One region of the Novosphingobium sp. MBES04 genome, then DNA from elsewhere that is predicted to be linked to it. Evidence: riboswitches for the same ligand, from Rfam matches in the RefSeq annotation. Region 1 holds a riboswitch; the other holds the start of a gene.
What was found. A riboswitch is a leader RNA that binds a small molecule or an ion and turns the genes downstream of it on or off. The one in region 1 is predicted to bind cobalamin.
Positions count from the first base shown of each region.

Region 2: it holds a riboswitch for cobalamin, as region 1 does, so the genes downstream of both, MBENS4_RS00555 (TonB-dependent receptor domain-containing protein) here and MBENS4_RS15320 (hypothetical protein) in region 1, are expected to answer to the same signal.

Region 1 is NZ_DF850489.1:327,327-330,563, forward strand. It holds partial or broken gene MBENS4_RS15310 (cobyrinate a,c-diamide synthase) at 1-61, opposite strand, end outside; gene cobO (cob(I)yrinic acid a,c-diamide adenosyltransferase) at 58-693, opposite strand; gene MBENS4_RS15320 (hypothetical protein) at 690-1,274, opposite strand; cobalamin riboswitch at 1,503-1,708, opposite strand; cobalamin riboswitch at 1,771-1,958, shown strand; gene MBENS4_RS15325 (TonB-dependent receptor plug domain-containing protein) at 2,182-3,237, shown strand, end outside.
Region 2 is NZ_DF850488.1:147,251-150,487, forward strand. It holds gene MBENS4_RS00550 (ABC transporter substrate-binding protein) at 1-516, opposite strand, end outside; gene MBENS4_RS00555 (TonB-dependent receptor domain-containing protein) at 513-2,357, opposite strand; cobalamin riboswitch at 2,468-2,669, opposite strand; gene MBENS4_RS26275 (hypothetical protein) at 2,931-3,237, shown strand, end outside.

The DNA.
Region 1 (3,237 bases):
GGGCGGAGACGAGCAGGGCAGGGCACTGCGCGCTGTCGGTTGCGGGGCCGCAGGGGCTCACAGGTCGATCCCGACCTGCGCACGCACGCCCGCGCGAAAGGCGTGCTTTTCGTCGCGGATGGCGCTGACCGTGTCGGCCAGTTCGACCAGCTCCTCGTGCGCCGCGCGGCCAGTGATGACCACGTGCTGCATCGGGGGTCGGCCCCGGATTGCGGGCAGGATCTCATCCAGTTCGAGGTAGCGATACGTGACGAGATAGGTCAGTTCATCCAGCACCACCAGGGAGATGTCGGGATCGGAGAGGGCGGCTTTGGCCTTCTCCCAGCCCGCCCGTGCGGCGGCGATGTCGCGCGCACGGTTCTGGGTTTCCCAGGTGAAGCCCTCGCCGCAGTTCTCCCAGGTCACGCCGTCCTGGCGTGAGAGAAAAGCGCGTTCGCCCACGTCTTCCTTGCCCTTGATGAACTGGAACACCGCGGCCTTGCGGCCATAGCCGAGCGTGCGCGCGACCATGCCGAAGGCGCTGGAGCTCTTGCCCTTGCCGTTGCCGGTCAGGACCAGAACCAGGCCCTTGTCGATCTTGGCCGCTGCGATCCGCGCGTCGACCACCTTCTTGTGCTTGGCGGTGCGCACCTTGTGGCGGCGCTCCTCCTCGCTCAGCGTGGCGGTTTCGGTTTGGCTGGAAGCCTCGCTCACCGTGCGGCCTCGCGGCGCAGGTCGGGGCGTGCGCTCAGGGTGAGCGCCCAGAGGGCTGCGGCAATACCGCTCCAGGTCAGCGAGGCGACCAGGGCGCGCGGGAAGTAGCGTGCGAAGCGGGGCGCGAATTCGGCTAGCGTCGGGTCGGGATAGCGTCCGCCCAGGAAGTAGAAGCCGCCGCTCGAGCACAGGTGCGCGACGACCGTTGCGCCGCCGACGAGGAGCGCCATGGTGGGAAGCGAGGACAGGCGCTCGGGCAGGTTGGCGGCAAAGCGTCCGGCCATCCACATCGCCGCGTAGGCGGGGACCAGCATGGCGTAGGCGGGCGTGTAGCAGAAGTCCGAGACCCCCAGCACCGACATCGAGACGACGTCGATCGCGTAGGCAAGGCCGAACAGGCCCGCAAAGCCCGCCGCACGGCGCACGAAGTAGCCCAGGACGAAGAAGCTGGCGAGCGCGGTGCTGGGCACATGCTCCATGTGCGTCAGCGCATGCGAGCGGGTCAGTAGCATGACAGCGGCAAGGATGGCGAAGATCGTCCACTGGAAGCGGGACGAGGAAAGGGCAGGGGAGCGGTGCATGCGGGGTATCTCCTTGCAGAAAAGGGGAAAGGTGCGCTGGCGCGCGCCCATGCAAGGGCACGGCCAGAGGAAGCCGACAAAACGGGCCTTGGCTGGAAAACGAAAAAAAGTTCAGCAGTACGGCATGAATTTCAGGCTCCCTTCGACGCGACACACGAATGTCGTCCGCCAAGGGATATCCCCGCAGATCGCGAGGCCCTCGTCCGCCCGGTTCATCCCGCCCGCGCGAAAAAACGACGGCATCGGGCCGGTTTCCTGACTTCCCGGTTCACAGCGCGTCTTCGCCGCCTTCTCGGGAGATCCCTCCCAATGGCATGTGGCGATGCGCTCCCCGGTCACAGTTGCGGGAGCAGTGCCGGCCCAGATCGCCTCCTGGCGACCTTTCCGGACTTCCCGATTAAGCCCTCTCGGGCACCCGTTGCGCCCCCACGATTAGGCGACCATCGTCTTTCCCGCAAGTATATTGCACTTGCGCAGCGGGCAACGGACCTATAGTTCGCGGGCCCAAGCGACAGGTTCCCCGCAAGGGGATCAAAAGGGAACCGGGTGCAAGACCCGGGCTGCCCCTGCAACTGTAAGCGGCGAGCCATCCGGCCAATCTGCCATTGGGACATGCGTCCTGAGAAGGCGGTCGGAGCGCCCTGACCCGCGAGCCAGGAGACCTGCCTGACGCCGTCGTTCTTCATCCGGGCAGGGTGCACCGGGTGTTCGAGGGCCGCGCCGTCACTGGTCAAGGTCATCCCTCGCGTAGCGACAGCCACCGCCTTGCCGGATGCGATCCGGGCAGGGGGCGTCGGGTCGTGCGCTCTTCTCGAAAGCAGAAGATCTGCGATACGGCGGTTCCTTGCCACAACGGAGCGCAAGCGGCGGGCAAACCGTTGTTTGCATGAAGGGAATTGTCCCGCCCGTGTTGAAGTTTTCCTATCTGGCCGGAGTTTCGGCCCTCGTTTTCCCGCTGTCCGTCCTCGCACCTTCCTTCGCTCATGCAGAGGAAGCTCCTCCGGGTACGATCTACGTCAGCGCCTTGCGCACCCCGGTCGCCGCCGAGCGGGTTTCCTCCAGTGTCACCGTGCTTGATGAAGAAGCTATTGAGGACGCGCAGACTTTCTCCGTCACCGACATCCTGCTGCGCACGCCCGGTGTCTCGATCTCGCGCAACGGGGGGTACGGCACCAGCACCAGCCTGCGCATCCGCGGCGCGGATGATGGCACCACGGTCATGGTGATTGACGGCATGCGCCTGTCCGATCCCTCCTCGACGGCGGGCGGCGTCAATGTCTCCAACCTGTTCCTCGACGATGCCGAGCGCATCGAGATCCTGCGCGGGCCGCAGTCGATCCTATGGGGCAGCAACGCGATCGGCGGTGTCGTCAACGTGACCACGCGGCAGGCGTCAAAGCCGCTCGAAGGTAGCTTTGCCGCCGAGGCGGGCTCCAACCAGACCGTGTCGGCCCGCGCGGGCGTGGGCGGCACGAGCGACCTTGTCGACTGGCGCGTGGCGGGCTCCACCTTCCGCACCGACGGCATCTCGGCCCGTTCAAGCGGGACCGAGGATGACGGCTATCGCCGCACCTCGGCGAGCGGGTCGGCCCGCTTCAAGCTGGCCACTGACGTGTCGCTGGACCTGCGCGGCTACTGGTCGGATGCGCGTTCGGAGTTCGACGGGTCATCGGGCGATACGTATGCGTTTGGTACGACGCAGGAATGGTCGGGATATGCCGGGCTCAACTTCGGCCTGTTCGATGGGCGCCTCGTCAACCGGCTTGCGGTCACGCAGACGACCTCGGATCGCGAGAACTTCGATCCTGAACGCGACATCCGCCAGATCACCTTCGACGCGCATGGCCGCCTGCGCCGCTTTGAATACCAGGGCACCTTCACGCTGAACGAAGCCGTGCAGGTCCTCTTCGGTGCCGAGCGCGAAGAGCAGCGCATGACCACCGCTTCGCCCGGAAACAGCCGC
Region 2 (3,237 bases), on a different contig from region 1:
GTCAATCCGCGCGACAAGCCGTTCGCCTGCCGCCTTGTCCCCGCTCAATTCGGCCAGCATGCGCACCTGCTCACGTGCGCCCGCCACGTCCGAGACGATGGGTTCAAGGACAACGCGGATGCCCAGATCGCGCAAGGCGTTGGCGGTCGGCGGGGCGAGGAAGCTCCCTGCCACCACGACATCGGGTGCGAGCGCGGCAACCTCTTCGACCGAACCCGAGACCCCGCGGTAGCGCGCGGCAGCCTCCAGCCCCATCGAGGTGCTGGAGGGATCGTGGCTGTAACCGGAAATCGCGAGCAGCTGGCCGGGCGCGGTGACCTCGGCCAGGATGGCATCGGTGCAGGGGTTGAGCGAGACGATGCTCGGCCGCCTCCCCCCCGAGGACGCCCCTTCCCCCTGCTCCTGCGGGCGCGCGGGCGCGCCGCTGCACGCGCTCAGCAGCAGCGTGCCAAGGAGCGCCCAGCCTGCGCGCGCCGCAGCGGCACGCCAGGAAGCAGGAGGAACGGTACAGGTCACATCTTCACGCGCACACCCGCATAGGCCGAGCGGCCCGGCGTGCCGTAGGTGCGCACCACTTCGTAGTGCTCGTCAAAGAGGTTCTCCATGCGCGCGAAGACCTCGACGTTCTGCGTGACCGCGAAGGACCCGCGCAGGTTCACGACCGTGTTGCCTTCGACGTAGTAGGTCTGCGCCGCATCGTCCCAGCGCGCGCCGCCCACGCGCAGCTCCGCACCCAGGCGCAGGCCGCCGTGGCCATTGACGTCCCAGCGCTTGTCGAGGCTCGCGGTCATGTTGCTCTTGGTGCGGCGCGGCAGGCGCGCCCCGGTCAGCGTGTTGGTGGCATCAAGGTAGGTATAGGCAAGGTTCATGTCGAAACCCTGCCAGTCGATCACCTGCATGCCCAGTTCCACACCCTTCGCCCGAGCCCGACCGATGTTGTAGTAGTTCCACTGGGCCATGTCATAGTCGATCATGTTCTTCGTCTTGCGATCGAAATAGGTGACCGAGAAGAGCCCGGCGCCGCCCGCGAAAGGCTGCTCCACGCCGACGTCCCAGCTCTTGGACGTCTCTGCCTCGAGCGCGCGGTACCCCGCGTTGGTGTAGAGCTGGTAGAGCGAGGGCGCCTTGAAGCCTTCGCCGTAGCTGGCGCGCACGACCGGGCCATCCTCGCCCGCGAAGGCATAGGCGCCGTTGACGGCAAAGGTGGTGCGGTCACCGAACTGCGAATTGTCATCGTAGCGCAGCCCGCCGTTCAGCGTGAGCCCGCGCACCGGACGCAGCGTCAGATTGGCAAAGAGGCTGTCGATGGTCATCGAATCGTTGGAATCGTAGGTGTCGGAGAAGTCCTGCGTCTCGGTCTCCGCCCCCAGCAGCAGCGTCACCGCCTCGATGGGGGTGAAATCGACCTGGCCTTCGAAGCGCTCGTTCTTGCCGTTGGTCTCGTAAGGCCCCCAGGCCGCGTCGTCGGAGATGCGGCGCGTGTCGACCACGCCATAACCCACGCGCGCGTGCAGGCGGTCATCGAGCCCGGCGTAGCGGATGTTGGCATAGCCCGTCAGATCGCGCTTGAACCCGACATTGAGCGCATCGGCGCCGGTGTTGTCGTAGTCGTAGTTGGCGCGGGTCCAGAAGGTGCCGCCGTCGATGGAGAGGCCCTCGGTCAACTCCACCTGCGCGCGGGCGTTCAGGCTCTTGTTTTCAAAGCCGTCCTTCTCGGTGCCGCCGCGATCCTCGTTGAAGGCGGAATAGCCATCGCCCTTGAGCCAGTTGCCGCCCACCGTCAGGCCGACCGGGCCGACCAGGCCCGCTGCCGAGGCCGAGACCTGGCGGCGATCACGCCAGCCATATTCGGCGCTCGCGCGGCCGTGCCACTCTTCCTCGGGACGCTGGGTGACAAGGTTGATGACACCGCCGATGGCCCGACTGCCGTAGAGCACGCCCGAGGACCCGCGCACCACCTCGACCCGGTCGAACTGGCCGATGGTGAGCGCGCCGAAGTCAAAACCGCCGCCCACGTCGCCCGGATCATTGACGCGCACGCCGTCGATCAGGACCAGGCTCTGCGCGTTGTCGGCGCCGCGGATGAACACGCTGGAAGGCTGGCCGAAGCCGCCCGAATTGGTGACCTGCAGGCCCGGCAGGCGCGACAGCACTTCGCTGGCGGTGGTCGCCTGGGTGCGCTCGATGTCCTCGCGCGTCACCACGCTGACCGACTGGCCGACCTGGCTGAGCGGGACCTCGGTGCGCGTCGCGGCAACCACAATCGTCTCGTCGAGCGGTCCGGCCTCGGCGGCCTGCGCACAGACAGGTGCGAGGACCACGCCCAATGCGGCGCCCACGAAATAACGGCTCTTCATGTCTTACCCCTTCCGGAACCCCCTGAACGTGTGGCCGTTCATGGCGGAAGGATCGCGCCGGTCCCGAAGTGGCGCCCCATACCGCTGCCCACCGGTCCCCTCGCCCGGTTTGCAAACGACGACCCCGGGCAGGTCTCCTGGCTTTCCGGATCGATGCATCCCCGTCCGGCCTTCCCGATTGCTCAGTGGCGCGAATGGAGGGGATGCTCCCCGGTCACAGTTGCGGGGGCAGCGCCGGAGTTGCAACCGGCTTCCCTCTTAGGCCTGCCCCCGCGTCAACGCGAGCAGGCAACCCGTGGCGTGCGCGCGGCCTTTAGGTGCGCCATGGGGAAATTGCAACTCAAAGACCTCTCGCCCTGCAATCATTGCGCGGAACCATCTTGGCAGGTTGCAGAGGCTTTCTTAAAGCCTTTCCCCTAATCTGGCGAACTCGATCCATGTACCGAGGTGGGACGCGCCTCACAGGCGTGACCGCGACCCACGATGCGTATTGTATAGAGAGTGTCGCCAACGCTCGCCCCCTGCCCGATATGGGGAGGGGGTAGGCGAACCAAGGATCCGGAACGAAACCCCATGTCGCGCGTGCCTGCCCTGCCCGATTTACGCGATGGCCGCCCTGCCGACTTCCAGGGGCACTTTGCCCGCAAGCGCCGGGCCCGCCGGTTCACCACCCGCACCGCCGCACCGCGCCGCGCCTACACCAGGCGGATCGGAACCGTACTCTCGTTGGCCGCCCTGACCGCCTTTGCCATGCCCGGCACCTGGGAGCGCTTCCGCATCGCCAACGCGGCCACCCAGCACCACACGCCCGATCCCATGCCGTTCGAGCAGGCGGGGGCCAGCTTCCCGGGCTCGGCGTTCTACTATCTCGAAGCGGACA